Regions from separate parts of the Mycobacterium terrae genome, predicted to be linked through region 1. Evidence: predicted binding sites of a transcription regulator. Region 1 holds the regulator's gene; each other region holds the start of a gene.
What was found. The regulator LexA, encoded in region 1, represses DNA repair genes until DNA is damaged. The targets are predictions, from matches to a motif close to CGAACANNTGTTCG.
Positions count from the first base shown of each region.

Region 2: a site for LexA is predicted at 4,343-4,356, ahead of G6N23_RS17765 (HNH endonuclease signature motif containing protein). Genes of this name have one in related genera too.
Region 3: a site for LexA is predicted at 4,847-4,860, ahead of G6N23_RS04275 (error-prone DNA polymerase). Genes of this name have one in related genera too.

Region 1 is NZ_AP022564.1:1,665,564-1,675,628, forward strand. It holds gene G6N23_RS08115 (LGFP repeat-containing protein) at 1-105, shown strand, start outside; gene G6N23_RS08120 (nuclear transport factor 2 family protein) at 106-561, opposite strand; gene G6N23_RS08125 (NAD(P)H-dependent flavin oxidoreductase) at 576-1,559, opposite strand; gene G6N23_RS08130 (helix-turn-helix transcriptional regulator) at 1,556-2,236, opposite strand; gene folE (GTP cyclohydrolase I FolE) at 2,328-2,933, shown strand; gene lexA (transcriptional repressor LexA) at 2,949-3,641, opposite strand; gene G6N23_RS08145 (LysM peptidoglycan-binding domain-containing protein) at 3,854-4,357, shown strand; gene nrdR (transcriptional regulator NrdR) at 4,502-4,966, shown strand; gene G6N23_RS08155 (peroxynitrite isomerase) at 5,003-5,488, shown strand; gene G6N23_RS08160 (proteasome assembly chaperone family protein) at 5,498-6,481, opposite strand; gene G6N23_RS08165 (DUF4192 domain-containing protein) at 6,797-7,855, shown strand; gene G6N23_RS08170 (iron-dependent transcriptional repressor DtxR) at 7,861-8,553, opposite strand; gene G6N23_RS08175 (sigma-70 family RNA polymerase sigma factor) at 8,685-9,650, opposite strand; gene G6N23_RS08180 (DUF3099 domain-containing protein) at 9,779-10,065, opposite strand, start outside.
Region 2 is NZ_AP022564.1:3,739,974-3,750,038, forward strand. It holds gene G6N23_RS17745 (FtsX-like permease family protein) at 1-803, shown strand, start outside; gene G6N23_RS17750 (FAD-binding oxidoreductase) at 812-2,173, shown strand; gene G6N23_RS17755 (amidase family protein) at 2,263-3,708, shown strand; gene G6N23_RS17760 (SRPBCC family protein) at 3,719-4,186, opposite strand; gene G6N23_RS17765 (HNH endonuclease signature motif containing protein) at 4,361-5,836, shown strand; gene G6N23_RS17770 (NAD-dependent epimerase/dehydratase family protein) at 5,865-6,857, opposite strand; gene G6N23_RS17775 (non-ribosomal peptide synthetase) at 6,862-10,065, opposite strand, start outside.
Region 3 is NZ_AP022564.1:874,673-884,737, reverse strand. It holds gene G6N23_RS04285 (nitroreductase family protein) at 1-393, opposite strand, end outside; gene G6N23_RS04280 (alpha/beta fold hydrolase) at 458-1,336, opposite strand; gene G6N23_RS04275 (error-prone DNA polymerase) at 1,512-4,832, opposite strand; gene G6N23_RS04270 (MmpS family transport accessory protein) at 4,944-5,375, shown strand; gene G6N23_RS04265 (MMPL/RND family transporter) at 5,372-8,278, shown strand; gene G6N23_RS04260 (universal stress protein) at 8,287-9,159, opposite strand; gene otsB (trehalose-phosphatase) at 9,229-10,065, shown strand, end outside.

The DNA.
Region 1 (10,065 bases):
CTGTACTACACGCCGCAGAACGCCCTCTACGACGACACGCTCGCCGAGATCTGGTTCGCCACCGAGGATGCGGCCCGGCTCAACGGATTCACCAAGGCCGGCTGATCACCACAGCGGCAGCGTGTTTCGTTCGCTGTCCGGGCGCGGCCCGAAGATCCGTCGCTGATCTTCGGTGATGGCGACGTCGTCGATGCTGGACTCGCGCCGGCTCATCCGGCCGTCGTCGGCGTACTCCCACAGCTCGTTGCCGTAGCTGCGCCACCACTGGCCTTCGGCGTCGCGGCTTTCGTACTGGTAGCGCACCGCGATCCGATTGCCCTGATAGCACCACAGCTCCTTGCGCAGTGCGTAGTCGCGTTCACGTGCCCATTTGCGTCGCAGGAACTCCACGATCTCGGTGCGCCCGGTGATGTACTCATCGCGGTTACGCCAGACCGAGTCGTCGGTGTAGGCCAGTGCCACCCGATCGGGATCCCGGGTGTTCCAGGCGTCCTCGGCGGCTTGAACCTTGCGTCGTGCGGAGTCTTCATCGAAGGGCGGGCATGGTGGAAATTCGGACATTCTGACCTCCCTCGTCACGGAGCCAACCGCGCCAGGGCCTCGGCGGCCGGGACGATGTCGTTGATGCGGTGGATGGTCTCGCCGGCGTAGAGCGCGGCCCGCTCCACGGTGGCCGGATCCATTCCGGCCAGGGGCAGCGCCGGGGTGTAGAGGGGTATCGCGGGCCGCTGCATGGCCAGTAGCGTGCCCTGGGCGCCCACCGGCAGCAGCCGACCCAGCGGCGCCGTGATCCGGTTCAGTGCGCGCACCGGCGGCGGACCGAGTTCGTTACGGGCACACCAGCGTTCGGTGAGTGCGTTCGGGATCACCCGGTGTGCCAGCGGCCAGCCCATCCCGAACAACATGGTGCGGACGGTCCGCTGCGCCTCCAGCACCTTGCGCTTGTAGGCGGGGTGCGCGCCCGACTCCTCGGTGAGCAGAAAGCGGGTCCCGGCAACCGCCCCCTCGGCTCCCGCGGCCAGCAGTGCCCGGACGTCGTGGGCGGCGGCGACCCCGCCGGCGGCCAGCACCGGTGCTCCGCCCGCGGCCTCGAGCACCTCCGGCAGCGTCACCTTCAGCGGCCGGTCGGCCACCAGGTGGCCGCCGGCCTCGACGCCCTGCGCCACCAGTCCGTCGGCGCCGGCAGCCAGCGCCCGGCGGGTCTGCTCGGCGTCACCGGCGGTGCACAGCACCGGGATTCGCGCGGCCCGCAGCGCCCCGATCCAGCGTGTGGGAGCGCCGTCATGGAAGACCACCAGGGCGGCACCGGCCGCGATGCAGGCGTCGATGTGGGCGCGGCGGACGAACGGCACCAGCAGATTGGCGGCTACCGGCCGGCCGCCGGCCAGCGTCACGGCGCGACGCAGGTCCGCGGCGAAGCGCTGTGGATCGCTCAGCCCGACGGTGCCCAGCCCGCCGGCCGCCGAGACCGCACCGGCCAATTCGGCCCCGGCCACGCCGCCGCCCATCCCGGCTTGAATGACCGGCGTGCTCAGTCCAAGCGATTCCAGCAGACTCATCGATGCCGCCCTCCGTGTCGACGTGCCCGAACGGTGACGCAGCAGCGCCGCTCGCACGGGGTCAGGGCGGCCCGTTGCGGGGATTCGCCGGTGCCCTCCAACATGCCCTGGATCAGGTTCAGGTTGAGCCCGCACACCGCCTCGGTGTATTGGCGGGCCAGCCGCTCAAACGGGCAGTTGCGCAGCTCGATGTCCCCGGCCGCGTTGACCGCCGGCTCGTAGCCGAATTCCTCGAGCGTGCTCACGAGGCCGTGCCGGACCGGGATCTCCCGGCCGGCCCGGCGGGCTGCCGCCGAGATCGCCGAGCGCACGGTGCCGGCGTCATCGGCGACCATGGCGCTGACCAGCAGGTCGGCCAGCAGACGATAGTTGCGTGGTGGCACGCTCACCGAAAGTTCGTCCCGGGTGCGCGCGTACCGTTTGGCGGGGCGCCCGGCGCCGGGCCCAGAGCGCCCGGCGGGCCGGGCGTAACTCACCGACAAGATCCCTGCCTCGGCCAGTTTGTCGAGGTGGTAGGCCGCCAGGGTACGGCTGATGCCCGCGGCGCTCGCGGCGTCCTCGCGGGCCACCGGATCGTCGCACGAGGCGATGTACTGGTAGAGCCGTTGCCGTACCGGATCGTCCAAAGAGCTCAACCCGGTCAACGGATTCCGGCCGTCGCGCGGCGGGGTGCTCATCGCCTCAATGTAACACCAAAACATATTGACAAATAGGGCCGGATGCCGCCAATCTGAACGCAACACCGAGAAGTCGATGGGGGAGATTGAGATGTCGGTAGCCGCCTACGCGGACCTGCGGGTGGTCGATCGGCCGGTCCCGAACCTGGACGCCGCCGAGCAGGCCGCCGCGGCATTTCTGCATGCGCTGGGCATCTCCACCGCCGACGAGGGACTTCAGAACACGCCGCGCCGGGTGGCGCGCGCCTATGCAGAGATGTTCACCCCGAAGCCGTTCGAGGCCACCACTTTTCCCAACGACGAGGGCTACGATGAGCTGGTGCTGGTCCGCGACATCCCGCTCCGGACGGTCTGCGAGCACCATCTGTTGCCGTTCACCGGAACCGCCTGTGTCGGTTACCTGCCCGGCGATCGCATCCTGGGCCTGTCGAAGCTGGCCCGGGTCGTCGACTACTTCGCCAGCCGGCCGCAGGTGCAGGAACGCCTCACCAAGCAGGTGGCGGATTGGCTCACCGATCACCTGCAGCCGCGTGCCGTCGGGGTGGTGATCCGCGCCGAGCACACCTGCATGACATTGCGCGGTGTTCACGCCACCGGGTCGACCACCGTGACCTCGACCCTGCTGGGCACGCTGCGAACCGATGCGCGCTCGCGGCAGGAGTTCTTCTCCCTCATCGGTATCGGCGGCACCGGGTAGCGCCCGAGCCGTCCGTCAGATCTTGCGGATGACGGTCACGACCTTGCCCAGCACGACCGCGTCGTTACCGGGAATGGGGTCGAAAACGGGGTTGTGCGGCATCAGCCAGACCTGGCCCCCGGCCCGTTTGAAGGTCTTGACGGTGGCCTCACCATCGATCATCGCGGCGACGATGTCGCCGTTGTCGGCGACGTTCTGCTGGCGCACCACCACCCAGTCGCCATCGCAGATCGCGGCGTCGACCATCGACTCACCTACGACCTTGAGCAGGAACAGCTCGCCTTCGCCCACCAGTTCGCGGGGGAGCGGGAAGATATCCTCGACCGCTTCCTCGGCCAGGATCGGCCCACCGGCCGCAATCCGACCCAGCACCGGGACGAAGGTGGGTTCGGGCAGCGCATCGGATCCGGCGAACTCGGTCCGCGGGGCCGCGTGCGAGGCCACGGTCGCATCCTCCGGGCCGCGGACGTCGACGGCGCGGGGCCGGTTGGGGTCACGACGCAGATAGCCCTTGCGCTCCAGTGTGCGCAACTGGTGGGCGACCGAGGAAGTCGAGGTCAGCCCCACGGCGTCGCCGATCTCCCGGATGCTCGGCGGATACCCGCGCTCGTTCACCGAGGCGCGGATGACGTCCAGGATGGTGCGCTGCCGTGCGGTCAGCGGGGAATCCGATGCCGGTGCCGGGGCGGTCTTGCTGCTGTCGCTCATAGAGGCGAATGTAGCCCCAATCCTGCCATTAATCAAACATGTGTTCGAGGTGTGTCGCGCGGGCGTTCGAAGTGTCACCGCCTTGTCGGTGGGGGTCGCTAATGTTTTCGACAACGAATCGATCACATGTTCGGACATCGAACATACAATCGATTAGTATTCGAACAGTCGAGCGAACAGGGTCGCCGACGCCGAGTGAGGGAGAACCGCACATGATGCTCATCGACACGATCGCGCCGACGTTCGACCAGGCCGGGGCCGACCGCTCCCGGACACGTCGCGGTCCCGGTACGTCGGGGCGCGCGTGCGCGGTGCACACCCGCCCGGCGCGGCTGGTGCGGACCCGTCCGGGCGGCGCGCCGCTTCGGCATCGGGGCAGCGCAGTGCTGATGTCGCGCACCGCGCACCGGCCGCAGCCCGTCAAGCCCATCACTCCGGCGACCACGGTCGTGCTGGCGCTGATCGCCGCGGGGATCACGGTCTGGCTCGGTCTGGTCGCCCAGTTCGGTGCGGCGAGGGCCGGCGGCGGCGCCCCCGCGGTGCCCGAGCAGCTCGGCGTGGTGCGGGTGCAGAGCGGCGAGAACCTGCAGCACCTGGCGGCCCGGGTCGCGCCCGACGCCCCGACCGCCCAGGTCGTCGACCGGATCCGCGAACTCAACAGCCTGGAATCGGTGGCCCTGGACGCCGGTCAGCCGCTGATCGCGCCGATCGGCTGACCGTCGATGTCCGGTCGGCCGCGGCCTGCGACTACTACGGCGCGCCGCCCGGCTCCGGCGCAGGTACGCTCTCAGTTGTCCCAGCGGTCCGGGTTGCCTCGGCGATTGCAGGTGTCCGGCTCGCCGCACGGCGAAGGAGCGGCCATGCATTGCCCGTTTTGTCGCCATCCAGACTCCCGGGTGGTGGACTCCCGCGAAACCGATGAAGGACAGGCCATTCGGCGCCGTCGCTCCTGCCCGGAATGCGGCCGCCGCTTCTCCACCGTGGAGACCGCGGTGCTGGCTGTGGTGAAACGCAGCGGCGTCACCGAGCCGTTCAGCCGGGAGAAGGTTATCAGCGGGGTGCGCCGGGCCTGTCAGGGCCGCGATGTCGACGATGATGCGCTCAACCTGCTGGCCCAGCAGGTGGAAGACGCGGTGCGGGCGGCGGGCTCACCGGAGATCCCCAGCCACGAGGTGGGTTTGGCGATTCTCGGGCCGCTGCGCGAACTCGACGAAGTGGCCTACCTGCGATTCGCCTCGGTGTATCGCTCATTCTCGTCGGCGGCCGACTTCGAGCGGGAGATCGAGGCGCTGCGCGAGCACCGCGAGGTGCCCAGCACCGGTTGAGGGTCGCGGCGCCGTGCTGCGCACTACGCTGGCCCCATGGCACCCGACCTGCATCCGAATCTTGTGGAGCTGGCACCGCTGTTGGGCACCTGGTCCGGCCGGGGCTCCGGGGTGTATCCCACGATCGCGTCGTTCGAATACCTCGAAGAGGTGGTGTTCTCCCACGTCGGCAAACCGTTTCTGGTGTACGGCCAGAAGACCAAGTCGGCCGCCGACGGGCTGCCGCTGCACGCCGAGTCCGGGTACCTGCGGGTGCCGCAACTCGGCCGGATCGAGTGGGTGCTGGCCCATCCGAGCGGTATCACCGAGATCGAGGTGGGCAGCTACCAGGTGACCGCCGGCGGTATCGAACTCGAGATGTCCGCGCCGACGATCGGCCTGGCACCTACGGCCAAAAAGGTGACAGCACTGCGCCGCCACTACCGCCTCGACGGCGACGAGTTGTCCTACACGCTGGACATGGGTGCGGTCGGGCAGGCGGCGCAGAACCATCTCACCGCCGCGCTGCGGCGAGCGGGGTAGTCCCGCCCGTCACACCGTGCCGTCGTCGTCCCGGTCCTTCTTCGCCTCCTGGGCCAGGAACCGTTCGAACTCAGCACCGAGTTCGTCGGCGCTGGGCAGATCCTCGTCGCGCGCCAGCAACGAGCGGTTCTCCTGGGCGGCGACGAAGGCGTCGTACTGGCGTTCCAGCGCCGCCACCACCTGGGCCACCTCGGCGCTCGCCTCGACCTGTTCGTCGATCTTGGCCCGGATGTCGGCCGCGGCCTGACCGAGTTCGGCCAGCGGCAACTGTAGGGAGCCGCTCTGGGCCGCCTGCCGCAGCAGCGCCTCGGCAGCCTCCGGATAGTCGGTCTGTGACACGTAGTGCGGCACATGCGCGGTGAACCCGACCACCTCGTGGCCGTGCTGCGCCATCCGGTACTCCAACAGATTGGAGGCGCTGCCGGGAACCTGGACCTCGGCGATCCACGGCGTGAAATCGGTGATCAACTCGCGGTTGTTGGAGTGCGCGGTCAGCGTCACCGGCCGGGTGTGCGGGACCGCCATCGGGATCGTGCCCAACCCGATGGTCCGCCGGACCCCGAGCCGCTCGGCCAACAGTCGAACCGCGGTGATGAACCGCTCCCACTTGAGATCCGGCTCCATACCCGCCAACAACAGGAACGGCGTCCCGGCGGTGTCGCGCAGCGCGTAGAGGCTGAGCTCTGGCTCGGCGTAGTGGGTGAAGTGGTCGGTCTTGAACGTCATCACCGGCCGGCGGGACCGGTAGTCGAGCAGGTCGTCGATGGCGAACGACGCCACCAGCTCACTGTCGAGGGTGGTCTTGAGGTGGCCGGCGGCCAGTCGGATCGCATGGCCGGCGTCGGAGAAACCCTCCAGCGCGTGAATCAGCACCGGGCCCGCGCCGTCCGACGACGTCAGCTGCGGCGCCGGGACCTCCAGCTCGTACATGCCGCTCTGTTCGGCCTGGTAGTGCCGGTTCCGGTCGGGACCGGTGTCCGGGTGGTCGGCCATTGCCTCGCCTCCTCCTTGTGCACATCGCACTGCACTGCCTAGTTTCCACCACGTTGGGCCGCACCGGAAAAACGATGCGCGCATATGTGCGAGAACGCGCAGGTGCGACGGCGGCATTCCCCCGTGGAGTTCCCGTTCGCTCAGCGATGAAATCCCCGGTGTGGCGATACGTGCTGCGCAAAACGCCTCGTGGAGCTCGCATGTTATCCGGCACGTCCGGGCAGTCGGCTCACAGTTGCCGATTCATCCACAAAGCGGCCGGGTACCCGGCGCCGGCGCGCCCCGATGACGGTGGGCATCGTCAACGTTGCTGCCATGACGACGAAGCAACCGGAATTCACCCTGAATCGCCCCGGAGCGCTGATTGCGGCGCTGCCGGCCATCCTCGGCTTCGTGCCGGAGAAATCCTTGATCCTGGTCTCGGTCGACGGCGGCGAGCTGGGATCGGTGCTGCGGGTCGACCTCTCCGAAGAGCTCGCCGGCACCGTCGGCCATCTCGCCGACGTCGCCGCCGCCGCCGCTCCGGCGGCGGCGATCGCGGTGATCGTCGACGCCGACGGGGCGTGCTGTCCGGTCTGCAACGATCAGCATCGCCGGCTGGTCGACACCCTGGCCGCGGAGTTGTCGCGTAACGACATCGTCCTGCTCGGCACGCACCTGGTGGACCGGGTGGCGCTCGGGGGCCGGTGGCACTGCGTCGACGGGTGCGGCGCGGGTGGGCCGGTCGAGGACCCGGAGGCGTCTCCGCTGGCCGCTGCCGCGGTGCTGGAGGGCAGGCGACTCTACCCTCGCCGCGCGGACCTGCAGGCGGTGATCGCCCCCGGTGACGCGGAGCGCACCGCCGCGGTGGCGGCCGTGATCGGTGACTATGCGGCAGATCGGGCGGCCGCCGTGGATACCGAGGGCACGGCGAGGGCCCGCCGCGACGTCGAAGCGGTGTTGGAGGCCGTGGTCGCGCTGGCCGCCGGACAGCGGCCGGCCGATGCGGAGCTGGCACGGCTGGGGTGCTCGCTGACCGACGTACTGGTCCGGGACACCCTGTGCGCGTTGGCAATCGGCGAACACGCCGGCGATGCGGAGATGTTGTGGGCGGTTATGGCCCGTGCCCTGCCCGCGCCGTGGCGGGCCGACGCGCTGGTCCTGCTGGCGTTCAGCGCCTACGCGCGCGGGGACGGGCCGCTGGCCGGGGTGTCGTTGGAGGCCGCGTTGCGTTGTGTGCCGGGGCACCGGATGGCGGGCCTGCTCGACACGGCGCTGCAGTCGGGTTTGCGGCCGGACCGGATCCGCGGGCTGGCCGACACCGGATTTCGGCTGGCGTCCCAGCTCGGCGTGCAGTTGCCGCAACGGCAGGGTTTCGGTCAGCGGGCCGGCTGAACCGGTCAGACCTTCTGAACCTTGACGGCGTGTGCCATCTCGTAGGGCAGGCTGACGTCGGTGTGGCCGGGCATCACGATGGTCACGCCGTCGTCGGCGTCGGCCTCGACCGTCACCCGCGCGTTCGGCACCACCCCGGCCTCCTTCAGCCGGCTGATCAGGTCGATGTCGCCTTGCACGTGTTCGGTGAGCTGGCGCACCACCACGGCCACCGGTGAGCCGGCCGGCAGTTCGGTCAGCCGCACCAGGTCGGCGTCCCAGGATCCGGAGTCCGTGCCGAAGCCGAGATCCAGCAGACCGGGGATCGGGTTGCCGAACGGTGAGGTGGTGGGGTTGTCGAGCACCTGGACCAGGCGGCGCTCGACGTCCTCGCTCATCACGTGCTCCCACCGGCAGGCCTCGGCGTGCACGTCTTCGAGGGGAAGCCCGATGATGTCGACGAGCAGCCGCTCGGCGAGCCGGTGCTTGCGCATCACCGAGACGGCCAGTGAGCGACCCTTCTCGGTGAGTTCGAGGTGACGGTCACCGGCCACCCGCAGCAGGCCGTCGCGCTCCATCCGGGACACCGTCTGGCTGACGGTCGGCCCGCTTTGTTCCAGCCGCTCGGCTATCCGGGCACGCAGGGGGGTGACACCCTCTTCCTCAAGGTCGTAGATCGTCCTGAGGTACATCTCGGTGGTATCAACCAACTCATTCATTCGGCACCTTCCGTCGCAGCTGAGTCTACTTGGCAGGCCGGTGCGCGGTTAGTGAGCGACGCCGAGTCGACCCAGGCGACAGATGAGTCCGCCGGGCCACCGCATCGGAGCGGCAGCCCGGCGGAGCCGGGTCAGCTGGCGTAGGAGCGCAGCCGGTCGGCGCGCTCGCCGTGCCGCAGCTTGGCCATCACCTCGCGCTCGATCTGGCGAACCCGCTCGCGGGACAGGCCGAACAGCTTGCCGATCTGGTCCAGCGTGCGTGGCTGCCCGTCGTCGAGGCCGAACCGCAGCCGGATGACCTGGTGCTCCCGTTCGTCCAGGGTTGCCAGGACGCTGCGGATGTCGGTGTGCAACAGCTCGGAGATCACCGCGTTCTCCGCCGACATCGCCTCGGAGTCCTCGATGAAGTCGCCGAGCGGAGCCTCCTCATCGGAGCCGACCGGCATGTCCAGGCTGACCGGGTCGCGACTGTGCTCCAGCAGGTCGTTGATCTTCTCCGCCGGGATACCGGATTCGGCGGCGAGCTCCTCATCGGTGGCCTCGCGGCCGAGCTGCTGGTGCATCTCACGCTTGATCCGTGCCAGCTTGTTGACCTGTTCGACCAAGTGCACCGGCAGCCGGATGGTGCGGCTCTGATCGGCCATTCCGCGGGTGATGGCCTGCCGAATCCACCAGGTCGCGTAGGTGGAGAACTTGAATCCCTTTGCGTAGTCGAATTTCTCCATGGCGCGGATCAGTCCTAGGTTGCCTTCCTGGATCAAGTCCAGCAACGGCATACCGCGGCCGGTGTAGCGCTTGGCCAGTGAGACCACCAGGCGCAGGTTGGCTTCCAGCAGATGCCGGCGGGCGGCTTCGCCGTCGCGGACCACCGCGGCCAGCTCCCGCTTGCGCTTCTCGCCGAAACGCTTGCGGGTCTCGAGCAGGTGCTTCGCGTAAAGGCCGGCCTCGATGCGTTTGGCGAGCTCCACCTCGTCGGCGGCGTTGAGTAGTGCGGTCTTGCCGATACCGTTGAGGTACACGCGCACCAGATCTGCGGCTGGACTCTGCGCGTCCAGATCGCGATCGATCCGACTGATGGTGGCATCTGCCTTTGCCATTACGGCCTCCCGTTGATCGGCTTCAGCTATCACAGGTGTCAACGTTCGACACGGGTGCAGAGTTCCCGTCCGATCGGTTTTCCACACCACTTGACGTGCGGGAATACGCCGATGACTTTGAGAATGTGCTAAGAACCGATACCGTTCGGCGGTTCGCCGGTGGCGTCGCCGCCCGACCGGCCCTGCTCGGAGCCCGGATCACAGGTAGCCGCTCCGGGTTCGGGGTCCGCAGGCCGCGGATGGTCCAGCGAACGGCGCGGGGCGGTGGGGAACAGCGGCGTGTGGGTCGGTGCGCCGTCGTAGCGGCGCGGCTCATCGGCGCTGCGCGGCGGCCGGTCATTGGCGATCAGCACCGCCATCCAGGGCAGTGGTATCGAGCCGACCAGGATCAGCAGGGAGATCAGGCCGTTGTGCC
Region 2 (10,065 bases), 2.1 Mb from region 1:
CGCAGGACCGACCGACATTCCCGTTCGGATTACTCGCCGGGCAATCGCCGGAGGCGAGCCAGAAAGCCAATCAACTCGTCATCGGCAGCGTGCTTGCCCGAGAGAAAAATCTCCACATCGGTGACACTCTGGTATTTGGAAGTGGACTCGATGCGCAGGCCATGAGTATCGGCACGATTGTCGCCACGCCCGAATACGGCGGCCGCCGGATCTACATGCCGTACTCGATCGCCGAGCAGATCTACGGTCCGCAGCCCGCCGGCCTGATCTTCGCCACCCCGGCGTCGGGGTTCACCACCGAGCAGGTCATCGACAACATCGGGTCCGTCAAGTTCGACCAGCCGGTGAGCGCAGTGGACACCGCCGGCTACGCCTCGGAGATCGCGACCTCGATCGGCCGGTACCTCACGCCGCTGAACACCCTCAAGTACGGCCTGCTCGCCATCGCGTTCGTGTCGGTGCTGTCGACGCTGTTGCTGGTCGGCATCCGCCGTAAGCGCGAGGTGGCGCTGATCCAGGCGCTGGGCGCCACCCGGTTCCGGGTCTTCAGCATCACCACGGTGGAGGCCGTCGTCGCCGGTGCCGCCGGTGGGCTGTTCGGCGCGGTGCTGTCGATCGCCATCTCCGAAGCGGTTCGGCGAGCGGCCGTCGTCAACGTCGGCTTGATCACCCCGCTGGTGTTCCCCTGGTCCGACGCGCTGATGTATGCGGTGCTGGCCACCGTCGCCGCGGTCTTCGCGGCCATCATTCCCGCGTGGAAGTCCACCCGCTCCACCCCGGCGACCGAGCTTCGCGACGAGTGAAGGATGCAATGACCGCGACCGCCTCCACCGTGCCGGGTTTCACCGGTGACGCCATCTACCCCGACGATGCCCGCTACGAGGCGGTGCGTCAGGTCTTCAACGGCATGATCGACAAACGGCCGCGGGCGGTGCTGCAGTGCCGCACGCGCGAGGACATCGTCGCCGCGGTGCGCTATGCCGTGGACGCCGGTGCCGAGATCGCGGTGCGCGGCGGCGGACACAGCGTCGCCGGTCACTCGACCACCGACGGCGGCGTCGTCATCGACCTGACGCAGATGCGCGGGGTACGCGTCGACGCGCAGGCGCGGATCGCCTACGTCGACGCCGGCGCCACCTGGGGCGATGTCGACCCGGCCACCAGCAGGTACGGCCTGGCCTGCCCCGGCGGGGTGGTGTCGACGACGGGTGTCGGCGGCTTCTCGCTCGGTGGCGGCATCGGGTGGCTCTCCCGCGCCTACGGTATGACCTGCGACAACCTCATCGGCGCGGAGCTGGTACTGGCATCCGGCGAGGTGCTGACGGTCAGCGAGACCGAGAACGCCGACGTGCTGTGGGGGCTGCGCGGCGGGGGCGGCAACTTCGGCATCGTCTCGCAATTCGTGCTGCGGTTGCATCCGGTCGACGGGGTGGTGGCCGGCGTGCAGTCCTACGCCGACACCGACGCCGAGGCGGCGTGCAAGCACTTCCGGGCCCAGATGGACAACGCCCCGGATCACCTGGCGTCCATCCTGGACTTCTCCAGCGACCTCAAGTCCGGTCAGTCGCTGGTCAACATCCTGGGCTGCTCGACGCGAACCGACTCCACCGGGGTCGACGACACCCATGCGCTGCTCAACGTCCGCGGCGCAGCGACCAAACCCGTGCTGGCCCTGCAGCACAAGCTGGAGTACCCGACCTGGCAGCAGGCCATCGACCAGACGGCGCCGTTCGGCTGGCTGAACTACTGGAAGTCACTGTTCGTCACCGAACTCACCGACGAGGCGATCCGCCGCATCGCCCTGCTCGGCCGATCCCGGCCCTCGGCACAGACCCGGCTGCACCTGATTCGGCTCGGCGGGTACGCCAGCCGGGTGCCGCCGGAGGCCACGGCCGTGGCCACCCGGGAGCACCCGTACATCATCCATCTGATGACGACCTGGACCGACCCGGCCGACACCGCGCGTTGCACGGCGTGGGCCGGTCAGGCCTTCGAGATCCTGCGGCCGCTCGGCCCGGCCGGCGCCTACCTGAATTTCGTCGGAGATGAAGGGCAGGACCGCATCCGGGCGACATTCGGCGACGCCGGCTATCAGCGCCTCGCCGATCTCAAGGCACGTCTGGACCCGGACAACCGGTTCACCCTCAACCACAACATCAAGCCCGCGGGCTGACGTTCGCAGTTCACAGTGTGTCGCCACCATCGACACACGTTTACGCAGCGCAGACTGGGTATTGTGGTCCGCGGGGAAAGGACGCAAGCATGCCGGGCGCGCACGATGATGGGTTGGCCTTTGCCGGCGTCGCGCGGTTAGCGCAGTTGGTGCGGGAGCGCGAGGTGTCCCCGCGCGAACTGGTGACGCTGTACCTGGATCGGATCGCCCGACTTGACCCGGTGCTGAACGCATTTCGCACCGTGCTCGGCGACACGGCGATGGCCGAGGCCGCGCAGGTCGAGCGGCGGCTTGCCGCCGGAGAGGTGCTGCCGCTGGCCGGCGTGCCGATCGCGGTCAAGGACGACACCGATGTGGCGGGTGTTTCGTCGATGTGCGGCACCGGAATCGACGTCGGCCCGGCCAGCACCGACAGCGCCGCGGTGCGCCGGCTGCGCGCCGCCGGCGCGGTGATCATCGGCAAGACTCACCTCTCGGAGTTCGGCGCCTACCCGGTCTGCGAATCGGCCACCTGGGGGGTGACCCGCAACCCGTGGGATCTCTACCGGACCCCGGGTGGATCCAGCGGCGGCTCGGCCGCCGCCGTGGCCTCCGGGATGGTGCCCGGCGCCACTGGCAGCGACAGCGGCGGCTCGGTCCGCATCCCGGCCGCCTGCTGCGGGCTGGTCGGCCTGAAGGGCCAACGCGGACGGATCAGCACCAAGGAGTCGCCCGAACGGGCCTACCGGTTCCACGGACTGAACCACATCGGGCCGCTGGCCCGCAGCGTCGTCGACGCCGCGCTGCTGCACGACGCGATGACCGGCCCCGAACCCGACGACGAGATCCCCTCGCCGCCACCGGCGCCGCCGCTGATGGACGCGCTGCTGGCGCCGACGCGGCGGCTGCGGGTCGCGGTGTCGTTCAAGCCGGTGGTTCCGGTGCCGGTCAGCGACGAGGTGCGTCGCCCGGTGTGCGAGACCGCGGACTTGTTGCGTTCGCTGGGCCACGAGGTCGTCGAGCGTGACCCGGTCTATCCGGTGGTGGGTATCGCCGCGGTGCTCGCGCTGTTCATGAACGGGTTCGCCGACGAGATCGCCCGGCTGCCGGAGACCGAACTGCTGGAACGACGTATGCAGGCCGAGGCACGAACCAGCCGCCTGGTCCCGGACTGGCTGGCCCGGCAGGCGGTGGCCGCCGAGCCCCGGATCACCGCCCGCTCGCAGCGTCCGATCGCCGACTTCGACGTGCTGATGACCCCGGTGCTGGCGATCCCGCCGGTGCGGGTGGGCTACTTCGAGGGTTTCGGCCCGACCCGCGCCATGCTGCGAATGCTGAAGTTCATCCCGTTCACCTTCCCGCAGTGCTACAGCGGCCAGCCGGCGATGTCGGTCCCGACCGGGATCGCCGCCGACGGCGTACCCGAGGCGGTGCACCTGGTGGCACGGGCCAACGACGAGGCGACCCTGATTTCGCTTGCGGCACAGATCGAGTCGGTGCGGCCGTGGGTCCAGCGCCGGCCGCCCACCGAGGCGCTGCTGTCGCAGGTTGGCTGAAAATCGCGCGCTACGTCACCGGGTAGCGCTCGCACAGCCTCCTCAGTGTCGCCTCGATACCCGCGGCATTGGTCTTGGCGGACCGGGTCAGCTCGTAGAACTTCAATTTGAGCGCACCACCGTTGCGGTAGTCGAATGTCTCGGTGACTCTGGTCAGGCTCGGTGCGATCGGCTCGAACTCCCATCGCCAGCGATGGCCTTCCGGGTGGCGCCACTCGACCAACTCGTCCGGCTTGAACGCGGTCACGGTGCTGGTGATGCGGTAGGGCAACCCGAACATCTTCATGTTCGTCGAAAACTTTGACCCGACAGTGATTTCGGCCGGTGCCTTGACGGTATCCCGGACCGTACCCGACCCGTCCAGTTCCCGATGGCGGCGCGGGTCGGCCGCCATCGCGAACAGTTCGGCCGCCGGAGCCGCAACCTCCACCGACCGGCTGACCTGCCGGGGTCCCGCTTCGACAACGGTGACAACCATGGTGTCTTCCTTCCGGTGACGGCCTGTGGATCGACACTATCGGAGGGACCTTCGAGCGACCGCACGCCGATGTTGAACTCGGACTGAGGCGGACCCGAATTCTCACCGGCTCCTTAATCTGGGCGGGTCGGACCCGGGGATTTTCTGTCGGTGTATCGAACTAGTGTTCGATATATGGGTAGGGATGCGCTCGCCGATCGGGACACCATTCTGGGGTGTCTGGATGCGCAGGAAGCGATTAATGCGCAGTTGGCGCAGTGTTCGTTCGATGCGTTGAGCCCCGAGGAACTGGTGGAGGTGCTGGCCCGCCGGGAGGCGTTGGCGTGGCAGGCGCCGGCGATCGATCATCAGATCGTGGCCCGCTTCGTGGCCGAGGGCCATGGCGCGGTGTTGGCGGGGTGCTCGCTGGCCAAGGCCCTCGGTGAGCGGTTGCGGATCAGCGCGGCAGAAGCCCGCCGGCGGATCGCCGAGGCCGCTGACCTGGGACCGCGCACCGCCATGATCGGTCAACCCCTCGAACCGGTGCTGCCCGCTCTGGCTGCCGCGCAGGCAGCCGGGCGGGTCGGCCCCGAGCAGATGGCGATCGCCCGCAAGGCGATGGACAAGATCCCGACCCGGGTGGCTGCTGCAGATCGAGAGCGCGCCGAACGTGATCTGGCAGAGCTGGCGACGCTGTTCGCCCCGGAGACCTTCGGGCGGTTGGCGGCGCATCTGATCGCCGTTCTGGATCAAGATGGCGACGAGCCCGACGACCGCCAACGCCACGCCCACCGCGGGCTGCGGCTGGGGCCGCAACGAGCCGATGGATTGAGCACCCTGTCCGGCAAGATCAGCCCGGAATTGCGGGCGACCCTCGAGCCGGTACTGGCCAAACTGGCCGCCCCGGGGATGTGCAACTCCGCCGACGACCAACCCTGTGTGGCCGGCACCCCCAGCCAGGACCAGATCCAGCACGATCACCGCACCCGCGATCAACGCCAACACGATGCTCTGCTCGCCGCCTTACGCGCCACCCTGGCCTGTGGGGATCTGGGCCAACTCAACGGCCTGCCGGTGACCGTGATCGTCTCGACCACCCTGGCCGAGCTGCAGGCCGCCACCGGTCATACGCCGCCGACCGAATCCCCGGTCACCGGCAAGGCACACACCGCCGGTGGCGGCCTGCTGCCCATGAGTGATCTGCTGCGCATGGCTTCCCACGCCTACCACTACCTGAGCATCTTCGACGGGAAAGGCCGAGCCTTGTGGTTGGGCCGCAGCAAACGCCTCGCCTCAGGAGATCAGCGCATCGTGCTGCACGCACGCGACCGCGGCTGCACCCGCCCAGGATGTACGGTCTCGGGTTATCTGTCCCAGGCCCATCACCTCGAAAACGACTGGGCCACAAACGGGCAGACCGATATCGACGAACTCGCGTTGGCGTGCGCGCCGGACAACCGGATGGCCAGCGAACAGGGCTGGTTGACCAGACTCGACGACACCGGCCGGGTCGAATGGATCCCACCACCCAAACTCGACCACGGCCAACCACGCACCAACCCCTTCCACTTCATCGAAGCCGTCATCGACCACCACCGACGGCCTCTCCCAGACGGCGACGACGACCCTCTCCCGACGTCAGCCGAAGACGACTGGAAACAAGCCGGCTGACAACCGCTATCGCTGAAAGCTCGTCAGATTACCCGTCCAGGTAGCCGTTGCTGCGGTACCACTCGTAGCCGCTGCGCAGCGCGGTGCGGAACGGGGTGAACGGCACGCCCAACTCGTTGTGGGACTTGGCGGGATCGGCGTAGATCTCGGCCAGCGACAGGCGCATCTGGCGGGCGTCGATCGGCAACCGCGGGCCCGCGACGGCACGAGCGACGCTCACGCCGGCCGCAGCTACCGGAATTATCCAGCGCGGCAGCACAATCGAGGGGGCACCCCGGCCAAAGAGTTCATTGGCGGCCGCGAACACCGCACGGAACGGCAGGTTTTCACCGCCCAGGATGTAGCGTTCGCCGACCCGTCCCCGTTCCGCTGCCGCGATGTGGCCGGCCACCACGTCGTCGACCGAGACGAAGTTGGTACCACCCGGAGCGGCGAACCACAGCCGACCGCGCTTCGCTTCGACCAGCATCGCGCTGGCGATGCGGTTGACGTCGCGGGGCCCGATCACCACCGAGGGGTTGACGATCACCGCGGGCAGGCCCGCCGCCACTTCCTTGTGCAGTTCGGTCTCGGCGAGATGCTTGCTGTGCCCGTAGGGGAATCTCCGCGGGCGGATGTTGAACTCGTCGGTCTCCACCAGCAGATGGCCCCGCGTGGGAACACCCAGGGCGGCCAGCGAACTGGTGTAGACGAAGCGCTTCACCCCGGCCCGCCGGGCCGCGGTAGCCATGTCGCGGGTGCCGTCGACATTGGTGCGGTAGAGCCGGGTCTGGGTCCGGTAGCGCCAGTAGTCCGAGATCGCCGCGGTGTGGAATACCCAATCGCAGTCCGCCATCGCCTCGGTCAGCGCGTCGACACCGTCGAGTACGTCACCGACCCGGGTTTCACAGTCCAGGCCGTCGAGCGCGGCCATCGGCGAGGTCGAGCGTCGCAACACCCGAACCTCGATGCCGCGGTCGAGCAAGGCGGCCACCAGGTTCGAGCCGACGAATCCGGTTCCCCCGGTGACGAATGCCCGCACGAGGTCAGAACCGGTAGGTGGCGCAGCCGACCTCGACGCCGGAGCCGACGGCCAGGATCAGCGCGACATCGCCCGGCTTGACCAGCCCGCGCCGCCGAGCGTCGGCGATCTGATAGGGCAGGGTCGAGGTGAACGGGTCACTCGTCCAGCCCTGGGCCTCCAGGTCGACGAACCGCGACCGGTCCACACCGATACGCGCGGCCAGGTCGTCGAGGGCCGCGCCGGGCAGATACGGCGGCAACACCAGCGCGATGTCCTCGGGATCCAGCGTCTCCAGGGTCAGCAGCTGCTTGACCGCCGACGGCAGGCAGCTCAGGTAGATCGCCGACAGGTTCGGGTCGCGGTCCACCCGCAGCCAGGTCCGACCGTCGCGCTCCTGGGTGTGGGTGGCCAGCGCCCCGCGGTACTCCGGGTGGTGTTCGAAGACGAACCGGCCGAAGCCTTCCGGGCCGTTGCTCGGGCTCAGCATGATCGCCGACCCGGTCTCCTGAACTCCCCTGCGCGGGTAGCCGCTCTCGACGGTGTTGTTCTCCACCTCCGAAGCCAGCACCATGGCGTGACCGGTCCGGCCGGCGCCGATCATGCCGGCGGCGATGTGGCAGCCGTTGAGGAAACCGACCGCGCCGTTGAGGATGTCGAACGCGAAGGTCTTGGGGGCATCCGCGGACTCCGGCTCGGCGTTGACCCCGACTTCACCGGCCACCAGGGTGGCGACCGCCGGTTCGGACAGGAAGTCGTCGCGGTAGATGCCGGCGTGGATCATCAGGCCGACCTGCGCGGAGTCCACACCGCTGTCGTCCAGGCAGGCCCTGGCGGCGTCGACCGCGAACGCAATGGAGCTCGGCGGGCCCTGGCCGGCCGGGGCGAGGCCGATGCCCTCGATACGCACCCGCGGGGTCGCGGGCAGTTCCCGGCGGCCGGTGGTGGACCGCCCGCGGGCGGAGTGGCCGGCCTGGCCGTTGGCGGCACGTCGCATTCGGTCGGGCAGGTCGTCGAAGGTGTACAGCCCGGTGCCGATGGTCTGTCCCGATCCGGTGATGGACAACACCACGTTATCGCCGGAGTTGATCCGGCCCGCGTTGATGTAGTCATACAACGCAACGAAATGCGTTGTGGTGGCAGTGTTGCCGCGCTCGGCCAGGTTGCAGATGGTGGTGGCCCGGCTGGCCGCGCCCGCCCCGAAGACCCGGTTGATGGTCAGGATGGCGTCGTTGATCGACGCCTCGGAGGTCTGGTGCATCAGCAGGTGATCGGCCGTCTCGGGCCGCCAGCCGTGCCGCTGCATCACCGCCGCGACGTAGGGCACCGAGTGCTTCACCGCGATCGCGGTCTGGGTGACCGAGTCGGTGACCATGATGGCGCCGCCGTGCGGGCCCTCGGTGGCCTTGGCGATGCACAGCTTGGCGAACTCGCTGTAGGTGGCCAGGTCCAGGTCGTGGAAGCCGACCCGGTCGCTCGCCCCCAGTTCGAGCACCACCGCCGCGCCGGCGTCGCCGACGGTCAAGCAGGCCAGCCGCGGGTCCATCGGCCCGTCGATCTCCTGCTGCGCGGTTCCGGTGATGTGGCTGATGTACTCACCGCTGACCACCAGCGCGTTGCGCACCAGGTGGGTCTTGAGGAAGTCCTGAGCCACGCTGACGCCGGTGAACATGCCCGCGCAGGCGTTGTTGATGTCGAAGCACACCGCGTTGGCCAGGCCCAGCTGATCACGCAACTGGGAGGCGGTGCTGGGCTCGAAGGTGAACATGTGCTCCGGGCCGTCGCACCGGGAGATGTTGCAGGCGATGACCAGGTCTATCTCTTCGGGGGCGTAGCTCGACCGGGACAGGCAGTCGCTGATCGCCTTGCGGCCCAGGTCGATCGAGAACTCGTCGACGCCGGCCATCCGCCGGTTCTTGATGCCGGTGAGGCGCTCCAGCGGGATCTTCACCTCGTTGACACAGTCGGCCAGCACCTGCTCGGTGGAGACCGCCCGGGGCGGCAGGTACACGCCGAGGCTTTCAATCACCACGTTGCGCGCCGGACCGGTCTGCGCCGGCTTGATCACCGGTACCGCAGCGGGTTTCGGAGCGACAGGCGTCTCGGCAACGACCGGTGCGGCCGCGGCCGCGCCGGCGGTGTCCTCGCCGATCGGGCCGAACTCCTCCGCCAGTTCGGCGATGGTGCCGTAGACGAACATCGACTCCGGGCGCAGCTCCATGCCGAGCTCGCCGACCCGCACCGCGACCTCCAGCGCCTGGGTGGAGGCCCCACCGAGGGCGAAGAAGTCGTCGGTGACGCCGACGCGCTGCACGTCGAGCACCTCACGCCAGATCTTCGCCAGCGCCTCCTCGGTGCGGTTGCGCGGTGCGACGAACTCTCTCGGCGCCGCATCGAGATCGTCGTCGGCGGCCAGCAGCGCCCGGCGATCCACCTTGCCGCTGGGCGACAGCGGCAGCAGGTCGGTGGTGCGGAACAGCGCGGGCACCATCGCCGCCGGCACCAGGTCCAGCAGGAAGCGGCGCAGCTCCGCGGTGCCCGGCGCGGCGGCGACCGGCACGATATGTGCGATCAGCTGGGTGTTGCCGGAGGCGTCTTTGCGTGCCACCACGGCGCATTCGGCGATACCCGGATGCTTGGCCAGCGCGGCTTCGACCTCTCCGAGCTCGATGCGGAAACCGTTGATCTTCACCTGGTCGTCGCGGCGGCCCAGGTACTCGATGTTGCCGTCGGGCAGATACCGGGCCAGGTCGCCGGTGCGGTAGAGCAGGGCACCTGGAACGGAACTGAACGGGTCTTCGCCGAACGCCGCCGCGGTGGCCTCCGGCCGGTTCAGGTAGCCGCGGGCGACGCCGACGCCGCCGATGCACAGCTCGCCGGGCACCCCGATCGGAACCGGGTTGCCCGCGGCGTCGAGCAGATGGATCGCGATGTTGGCGATCGGTCGTCCGATCGGGATGATGGGACGCGAATCCCCACGCACACAATGAAAATGAGTGACGTCGATGGCGGCCTCGGTCGGACCGTACAGGTTGTACAGCTCGGCGGGAAGCATCGCGAAGAACGCATCGCGCAGGTCGGCGGTGAGTGCCTCACCGCTGCAGAACACCCGGCGCAGCCCGGAGCACGACACCGCCGCGGGTTCGGCCAGAAAACGGCGAAGCATCGACGGCACGAAATGCATCGTGGTGACGCGTTCTTCGACGACGGTCCGGGCCAGGTAGCCGGC
Region 3 (10,065 bases), 790 kb from region 1:
GCTGATGCCCAGCGGCGCCTTCTCCGGCCGGCCTTCCAGACACGGGATCAGCATCACCGGCGCGTCCTGCAGGTGCTCGGCCAGGTACTTGGCCGAGCCGCTGACGAACTCCATTCGCTCGCCGCGCACGTCACCCTCGCCATAGTCGGGCTTCATCTGGTTCAGATACGGCATGGCGTTGGCGCGGTAGATGTCGGCGATGGCCTGCTTCTTGACCGGGTCGGTGACGAACATCCATTGCCAACCCTGGGCGTTGGAGCCGGTGGGCGCCTGCAGGGCGATCTCGAGGCACTCCATGAGCACCTCACGCGGAACGGGCTTGTCGAAGTCGAGTCGCTTGCGAACCGATCGGGTGGTGGTCAGGACTTCGTCTGCGGACAAGTTGAGTGACATGTGGCGAGACTATCGAAGCTTTACTGTGAATGTCCGCAATGCCTGCCGCGTACTACGGCATCGCCTAAGCCCGAGGCGCGGACGGGTGGTCGTCCAGTCCGTTGAAAAACTCGAGGATGGCCCGCGCACCGGTCTGCGGAATCTCGGCCTGCCAGAAGTGGCTTGCAAACGGCAGCAGCTTGACGTCGTCGGGCGAGCCGGGAATATCGTGGGCCAGCCGTACTCCCCAGGAGGGCGGCAAGAAGCAATCCTCCGCGGCCCAGATCACCCGCGCCGGTTTGGTCCAGGACTGCAATGCCGGGACCGCATCGAGCGTCCAGTGCGGCGATTGCGCGATCACATAGCGGATCCAGTCGCGCCGCAGTTGGCCGCCCCGGTCCAAGGCCGCGAACCAGTCCTGGGCCAGCGCGGCGGGAAAACGGCCGCGCACGATGGTCTGCGGCAGACTGTGCCGCTTCAAGATGAACTGCAGGAGCCGTATTCCGGAGAGCAGCGGGATGAGCCGGTGCCGAGCCAGCCAGACCGTGACACTGATCATCGGGACCAGCCAATTGTCGTAGCAGACAACGTCGGTGAAGACGACGGCCTTGACGCGCGCGCCATGGCGCTTCAGGAACTGCTGGCCGTGTGAGCCGCCCTGATCGTGAAAGACCGCGTAGGTTTCGTCGATACCCAGGCCGTCCAGCAGTTGCGACAGCATCGTCGCCTGGCCGGGGCTGGACAGGTCGGCGTCGGCGTTGGGCGCGGATCGCCCCAGGCCGAGCAGGTCCGGCACGATGCAGTCGTAGTGCTCGCCCAGCGTGCCCAACAGCGGTTCCCACAACCGGGAGGAGGTGGGAATCCCGTGAACCAGCAACAGCTTTGGTCCACTGCCGTGGCGCAGGTAGGAGACGCGCCCGCAGTCCAGATCGATGTACTGCCGTTCCAAGGTCCCGACCGCCATGGACGGTGTTTCCGGTTGCATGCGGCGCAGCGGCGCCCTATTCGCTGTCAGCATCTGTCTCCCCCAGGTGTGGCATCCCGGCATCCACTGCTCCGATTGCGTGTGAAGCTCAGCGTGCGGGATCCTGAGCTGAGGGTAATCGATGCCATTTGTCGCGACGGGCCGCCCTCGGGTGTCAGCGGAAGTCCCGGGACCGCGACCCCACCACCAACTCGAGGGCGCCCAGCCGCTCGGCCAGCACAGTGACTGCCCCGCTGGCGTTCTGCACCCGCCCGCGGATCAACAGCGCCGTCGCGGTCTGCGCCAATCGGCGATGCCGCGTCCACACCCCCGGCGTGCACAGCACGTTGACCATCCCGGTCTCGTCCTCGAGATTGACGAACGTCACCCCGCGGGCGGTCGCCGGCCGCTGCCGGTGCGTCACGGCGCCGGCCACCAGCACCCGGGTGCCGTCGGGGACGGCGGTGAGTTGCCCGGCCGGAACGACCCCGACCGCGTCGAGGTCGGCGCGCAGGAACTGGGTCGGGAAGCTGTCCGGAGACACCCCGGTGGCCCACACGTCGGCGGCGGACAGTTCGATCTGGCTCATCCCGGGCAGTGCCGGAGTCTGCCCATCAAATCCGGACACCCCCACCCCGGGCAACCGGTCCGGCCGCTGACCCGCCGCCGCCCCAGCCGCCCACAATGCCTCGCGACGCGCCATGCCGAAGCAGCCGAACGCGCCGGCGGTCGCCAACGCCTCGGCCTGCGGGGCAGAAAGCTGAACCCGCGCAGTCAAATCCAACATCGAAGCGAACGGCCCATGAGCCTCGCGGTCGGCCACCAGCCGCTCGGCGAGGTCGGTACCGATGCCACGGACCGCACCCAACCCGAGCCGGACCTGCGTACCGGCTTCGGCCAGCGTGGCGTGCGCCAGGCTGGCGTTGACGTCGGGGCGGTGCACCACGACCCCGTGCCGGCGGGCGTCGGCGACCAGCGACTGCGGCGAATAGAAGCCCATCGGCTGAGCCCGCAGCAGCGCGGCGCAGAACGCCGCCGGGTGGTGCAGCTTGAACCAGGCCGAGTAGAACACCAGCGACGCGAAGCTCATCGCGTGACTCTCCGGAAACCCGTAGTTGGCGAAGGCTTCCAGCTTTTCGTAGATCCGGTCGGCCACCGCGCCGGTGATGCCGTGACACTCGGCCATGCCGTCGTAGAACCTACTCCGCAGCCGGCGCATCCGCTCCGGGGACCGCTTGGAGCCCATCGCGCGCCGCAGCTGGTCGGCTTCGGCCGCGGTGAATCCGGCGCAGTCCACCGCCAGCGTCATCAACTGCTCCTGGAACAACGGAATTCCCAGGGTTTTTCGCAGTGCCCGCTCCATGCTCGGATGCTCGTAGGTCACCGGGTCGATGCCGTTGCGACGGCGAATGTAGGGATGCACCGACCCGCCCTGGATCGGCCCAGGGCGGATCAGCGCCACTTCCACCACCAGGTCGTAGAACACCCGTGGGCGCAGCCGCGGCAGAGTGGCCATCTGCGCGCGCGACTCCACCTGGAACACCCCGACCGAGTCGGCGCGGGCCAGCATCTCATACACCGCCGGCTCGGACAGATCGATTGCGGCCAGGTCCACCTCGATACCCTTATGCTCGGCCACCAGGTCGATCGCGTAGTGCAGCGCGGAGAGCATGCCCAGCCCCAGCAGATCGAATTTCACCAGACCGATTGCCGCACAGTCGTCTTTGTCCCACTGCAGCACACTGCGGCCGGGCATCCGCGCCCATTCCACCGGGCACACATCGGCGATCGGGCGGTCACAGATCACCATGCCGCCGGAGTGGATACCCAGATGCCTTGGCAGGTCGGCGATCTGGGTGGCCAAGTCGATCACCTGCCCGGGGATGCCTTCGATATCAGCGTCGTCGGCATGATTCAATGCACCCCACCGGCCCAGCTGCTTGCTCCAGGCGTCCTGCTGGCCCGGCGAGTAGCCCAGCGCGCGGGCCATGTCCCGCACAGCGCTGCGACCCCGGTAGGTGATGACATTGGCGACCTGGGCGGCGTGGTCGCGGCCGTATTTGCCGTAGACGTACTGGATCACCTCTTCGCGGCGATCCGACTCGATGTCGATGTCGATGTCGGGCGGCCCGTCTCGGGCCGGGGACAGGAACCGCTCGAACAGCAGCCCGTTGGCCACCGGATCCACCGCGGTGACACCGAGGGCGTAGCAGACCGCGGAGTTGGCCGCCGATCCCCGGCCCTGGCACAGGATGTCGCTTTCCCGACAGAACCGGGTGATGTCGTGCACCACCAGGAAGTAACCCGGAAACCCCAGCTGGGCAATGACTTCCAGCTCACGATCGATCTGAGCATAGGCGCGCGGCGCTCCCCCGGGCGGGCCATAGCGTTCGGCGGCGCCGGCCAGCGTCAGCTGCCGCAGCCAGCTGCCCTCGGTGTGTCCGTCCGGGACGTGAAACGGCGGCAGCTGCGGGGCGATCAGCGACAGCGAAAACGCGCACTGTTCACCGAGTTCGGCCGCCGCCGGCACCGCCGACGGGTGCGTCGCGAACAACCGGGCCATCTCCGCGCCGGAGCGCAGGTGCGCACCGCCGAGCGGAGCCAGCCGGCCGGCGGCGGCATCCAGGGACTGCCGGGCCCGGATCGCCCCCATCGCCATCGCCAGCCGGCCCCGGCCCGGCCCGGCGAAATGTGCTGCGGTGGTGGCCACCACCGAAACCCCGAATCGGGGCGCCAGCGCCGCCAGGGCTGCGTTGCGCTCGTCGTCGCAGGGATCGCCGTGCCGGGTCAGCTCGACACTGACCCGCGCGGCCCCGAACCGGTCCACCAGATCGGCCAGCGCCGCCGCGGCCGCGTCCGGGCCGCCGGTGGCCAGCGCCTGGCGGACATGCCCCTTGCGGCATCCGGTCAGGATGTGCCAGTGCCCGCCGGCCGCCTCGGTCAGCGTGTCCAGATCGAAACGCGGCCTGTCCTTTTCGCCGGCCAGGTGTGCGGCGGCGATCTGCCGTGACAACCGCCGGTAGCCCTCCGGGCCGCGGGCCAGCACCAGCAGGTGCGGGCCGGGCGGGTCCGGGTCGTCGGTGCGGGCCTTGAAAGTCCCGGCACAGGGAGAAGAACCCAGCGACAGCTCGGCGCCGAAGACGGTGGCTATCTGGTGTCCCGCGGCGGCCAGCTCGGCGGCCGCTTCGGCGAACCGCACCACCCCGTACAAACCGTTGTGGTCGGTCAGCGCGATCGCCCGCAGGCCCAGCCGGGCGGCCTCGGCGACCAGCTCCTGCGGCGTGCTGGCCCCGTCCAGGAAGCTGTAGGCGGAGTGCGCGTGCAACTCGGCATAAGGCGTGAAAGACCCCGTCGGGCCAGCCGGCCGGGGCCGCTCCGGCCGCGGCGCCGACCCGCGATCGGCCGACACACCGGCCGGCTGATCGGTGTGACGAGGCTTACCATTGAGCACTCGCTCCATTTCCGCCCAGCTCGGCGGCCCACTGCCCCAGCTCACCCCCACCACGATATCGAACGTGTGTGCGATTCGCGCCCCCTTGAGTGTTGAAAAGAACTTTGATGCACTAATCTGTGTCAGATTCCGGCACCACCCGAAAGGCAATTCTTGATGTTCGGCGTTGTCAGGCGCGCGTGGTTACCGCTGCTCATCGTGTTGGTTCTCATGGTCGGGGGGTTCGTCGTGAATCGCATTCGCGGCTATTTCGGCGGTGATGACAGCGGCAACAGCGCGGCCCCGTTCGAGGACACCAAGCCGTTTCACCCCAAAGTCGTGGTCTATGACATCTTCAGTCCGGACGGGACCTACGCCGACATCAACTATCTCGACCTGGAAGCTCTTCCGCAGCGGGTCGACGGCGCCGCCCTGCCGTGGTCACTGACGCTGTCGACCACCAATCCGGCGGTGAGCCCCAACATCGTCGCGCAGGGTGACGGCAGCACCATCGGCTGTCGGGTCACCATCGACGGCGAGCTCAAAGACGAACGAATCTCCAGCAGCCCCGTGAGCGCCCAGACCTTCTGCATTGTGAAATCAGGATGAGCAAACACCTCAGCGACGACGCCCCCACCGACACGCTGCCGGCGGCGCAGCCGCCCCACCGCGGCGCCATAGCGACATGGATCCGCCGGCTGGCGGTACCGCTCATCCTGGCCTGGTTGGCGATCACCGTGTTGGTGAACGTGATCGTGCCGCAACTCGACGAGGTCGGGGCGATGCGCGCGGTGTCGATGGCCCCCAAAGACGCCCCCTCGATGATCGCGATGATGCGCATCGGCAAGGTCTTCGACGAGTTCAAGTCGGACAGCTCGGCGATGGTGGTGCTCGAAGGCGACGAGCCGCTCGGCGACGACGCGCACGCCTACTACGACGAGCTGGTCACCAAGATGGAGGCCGACACCGAGCACGTCGAGCACATCCAGGACTTCTGGAGTGACCCGCTGACCGCGGCGGGGTCGCAGAGCCCGGACGGCAAGGCCGCCTACGTGCAGGTGTACCTGGCCGGCAACATGGGCGAGACCCTGGCCAACGACTCGGTCAAGTCCGTCCAGAAGATCATCGCCGACACCCCGGCACCGCCCGGCGTACACGCCTACGTCACCGGCGGGGCCGCCCTCAACGCCGACCAGCACATCGCCGGCGACAAGAGCCTGAAGGTCATCACCTCGCTGACGTTCGTGGTGATCATCGTGATGCTGCTGAATTTCTACCGGTCGATCGGCACCGTGCTGCTGGTGCTGGGCATGGTGGTGTTCGAGCTGGCCGCGGCCCGCGGCGTGGTGGCCGTGCTCGGCTTCTACAACATCATCGGCCTATCGACGTTCGCGGTGAACCTGTTGGTGACGCTGGCCATCGCCGCCTCGACGGACTACGCGATCTTCCTGCTCGGCCGCTATCAGGAAGCGCGGTCGCTCGGCGAGGACAAGGAGTCGGCCTTCCACACCATGTATCACGGCACCGCGCACGTGATCCTGGGCTCGGGGCTGACCATTGCCGGTGCGACCTTCTGCCTGTCATTCACCCGATTGCCCTACTTCAAGTCGCTGGGTGTCCCACTGGCCATCGGCATGGTGGTGGTGACGTTGGCGGCCCTGACCTTCGGTGCCGCGGTGGTGGCGGTGGCCAGCCGCTTCGGAATGCTCGAGCCCAAGCGGACGATGCGGATCCGCGCCTGGCGGCGGCTGGGCGCGATGATCGTGCGCTGGCCGGGGCCGGTGCTGGTGGCCACCACCGCGGTCTGCCTGGTCGGGCTGCTCACCCTGCCGGGGTATGAGACCAACTACAACGACCGCGAGTACATGCCGGACTACGTACCGGCCAACATCGGCTACGCCGCCGCCGACCGGCACTTCTCCCAGGCCCGGATGAACCCGGAGCTGTTGATGATCGAAACCGATCACGACCTGCGCAACCCGGCCGACTTCCTGGTCATCAACCGGATCGCCAAGCGAGTATTCGAGGTATCGGGTGTCGGACGGGTGCAGACCATCACCCGGCCGCTGGGCACGCCGATCGAACACACCACGATCCCGTTCGCGATGAGCATGCAGGGCACCACCCAGCAGCTGAACATGAAGTACCAGCTCGACAGCATGAAACGCATGCTGAAAATGGGTGAGGACATGCAGGTCTCCGTCGACAGCATGAAGGCGATGCTCGAGGTGACCCGCGAGATGTCGGCGACCACCCACAGCATGGCCCAGAAGATGCACATCATGCTCGGCGACATTCAGAAGCTGCGCGACGAGATGGCCGACTTCGACGACATGTGGCGCCCGATGCGCAGCTACTTCTATTGGGAGCCGCACTGTTTCGACATCCCGATCTGCTGGTCGATCCGGTCCATCTTCGACATGATGGACGGCATCGACGCGATGACCGAGGATTTCGAGCTGGTGCTGCCCGACATCGACAACCTCGACCGGCTGATGCCCCGGATGCTCGAGATCATGCCGCCGATGATCGAGACCATGGAAAACATGCGGACCACCCAGCTGAAGATGCAGTCCACCATGGAGGGCCTGCAGCTGCAGATGGAGAAGATGATGGAGGGCCAGAACGCCATGGGCAAGGCGTTCGACGACTCCAAGAACGACGACTCGTTCTATCTGCCGCCCGAAGCGTTCGACAACCCCGACTTCAAGCGCGGGATGAAGATGTTCCTGTCCCCCGACGGGCATGCGGTGCGGTTCATCATCAGCCACGAGGGCGACCCGATGTCCCCGGAGGGCGTCAGCCACATCGAGCCGATCAAGCACGCCGTGCACGAGGCGCTCAAGGGCACCCCGCTGGAGGGCTCCCGGGTCTATCTCGGCGGCACCGCGGCCATGTTCAAGGACATGAAGGACGGGTCGGCCTGGGACCTGATGATCGCGGGCATCGCCTCGCTGTGCCTGATCTTCATCATCATGCTGCTGATCACCCGGGCGATCGTGGCCTCGGCCGTGATCGTCGGCACCGTGCTGCTCTCACTGGGCACCTCATTCGGGATCTCGGTGCTGGTCTGGCAACACATCATCGGGCTGCATCTGCACTGGATGGTGCTGGCGATGAGTGTGATCATCCTGTTGGCGGTCGGCTCGGACTACAACCTGCTGCTGGTCTCCCGGATGAAGGAGGAGATGCGCGGCGGGCTCAAGACGGGCATCATCCGCGCCATGGGCGGCAGTGGCTCCGTGGTCACCTCGGCGGGCCTGGTGTTCGCCTTCACCATGATGTCAATGCTGGTCTCCGACCTGAAGGTGATCGGCCAGGTGGGCTCCACCATCGGACTGGGCTTGATCATCGACACCCTGGTGATCCGCTCGTTCATGACGCCGTCGATCGCCGCGCTGCTGGGCCGCTGGTTCTGGTGGCCGCAGCGGGTGTGGTCACGGCCGAGCCCGGTGGCCCAACAGGTCGCGCCGATCCCGGCCGCCGAGCCGGTCTCCGTCGGCCGGGTCTGACCGAAACCTCACGACCCCGGACGGACGACGAGCACCGGTGCATGCGCCGACTGCACTACCGCCAGGCTGACCGAGCCCAGCAGCATGCCGGTGAAGCCGCCGCGGCCGTGGCTGCCCACCACTACTAGCTGTGCCTGTTGCGACTGCTCGACCAGTTGGTCTGCCGGCCGGTCGCAGACCACCACGCGGCGCACCGTGACGTCGGGGTAGCGCTCCCGCCACCCGGCCAGCCGCTCAGCCAGTGCCAGTTCGCCGTCGGATTCCATTGCGGCCGCGTCGATGCCGGGGAAGTCGAGCACTCCGGTGTCGTGCCAGGCGTACACCGCCACCAGTTCCACCCCGCGCAGCGAGGCCTCCTCGAACGCCAGCGCCGTCGCGGCCTCCGACACCGGGGAGCCGTCGATGCCGACCACCACCGGCGCCGTGTCGGGGCGCGGGTTGCCGTCCGAAGGCCCTTCGTGGATGACCGCGACCGGGCAGTGCGCGTGCCGGACCAGTGACGAGCTGACCGAGCCGAGCAGGCTGCGACGCAGCAGCCCGTGCCCGCGGGACCCGACCACCAGCCGAGCGGCGTCGCGGCTCATCTCCACCAGCATCGGAACCGTCGAGCCGACCACGATCTCCGCGTCGACACGCAGATCCGCGCTGTGGGCCTCGGCGATCTTCGCGGCTTCCCTCAGGTGGCGTTCGCCCTGTTCATGCTGCCACTCGGTGTAGCCGGGCGGCATCGGCGTCTCGGGGAACGTCATCACCACCGGCGGAGCCAGCACATGGACCAGGGAGAGCGGGAGGTTGTGCAGAACGGCGTCGCGGGCCGCCCAGTCGACCGCCGCCTTCGACGACGGTGATCCGTCGACACCGACCAGGATTCCGGGGTTCACTCCTCCACGCTAAGCGGTGTGACACCGTGGTGACTACCTATCGTTGAACTCACAGAAGGCGGACCGAAGTTGCCCATCACGATCGACCCGCGCCGGCACGACGCGGTGCTGTTACGCATCGACGCAGGTGACGGAACTGCGGCGCTGACCGAGCGGCTGCAGCAGGCCGGGGTTCACGCCCAACCGGTGGCATCGGGCGCCGAGCTGGTGTCCGCGGCCGCCCGGCTGGGGGTGCGCCCGGGCCGGTGTGTGGTGCTCACCGACGCCGAATCTGACGTAATCCCCGCCCGTAGTGCGGGTTTCGCGCTGGTAATCGGCGTCGGACACGATGGCGGCGACGCGACGGTGGCCGGCCCGGACCAGATCGCGGTGCGCACCGGCGATCGGCCGATGTCAGCGCTGCCCGACGCGATGACCGCCCCGGAGTTGCGCGAACTCACCCGGCCGGTGGCCTTCTTCGACTTCGACGGCACGCTGTCGGAGATCGTCGACGATCCCGAGGCGGCCCGGCCGGTGGCGGGCGCGGTGGATGCGTTGGCCGCGTTGGCCGCCCAGTGTCCGGTCGCGGTGCTGTCCGGCCGCGATCTGGCCGATGTGCGGGCGCGGGTCGGTCTGGCCGGGATCTGGTACGCAGGCAGTCACGGCTTCGAGCTGACCGGCCCTGACGGCGCCCATCACCAGAACGACGCCGCCGCCGACGCGGTGCCGGTGCTGGCCGGCGCGGCCGCGTCGCTGCGCGAGCAGCTCGGGTCGGTGCCGGGAGTCGTGGTGGAGCACAAGCGATTCGCCGTTGCGGTCCACTACCGCAATGCGGCCCGGGATCGGGTCGGAGAAGCGTTGGCGGCGGTGCGTGACGCCGGGCGGCGCTTGGAGTTGCGGGTGACGACCGGCCGCGAGGTGATCGAG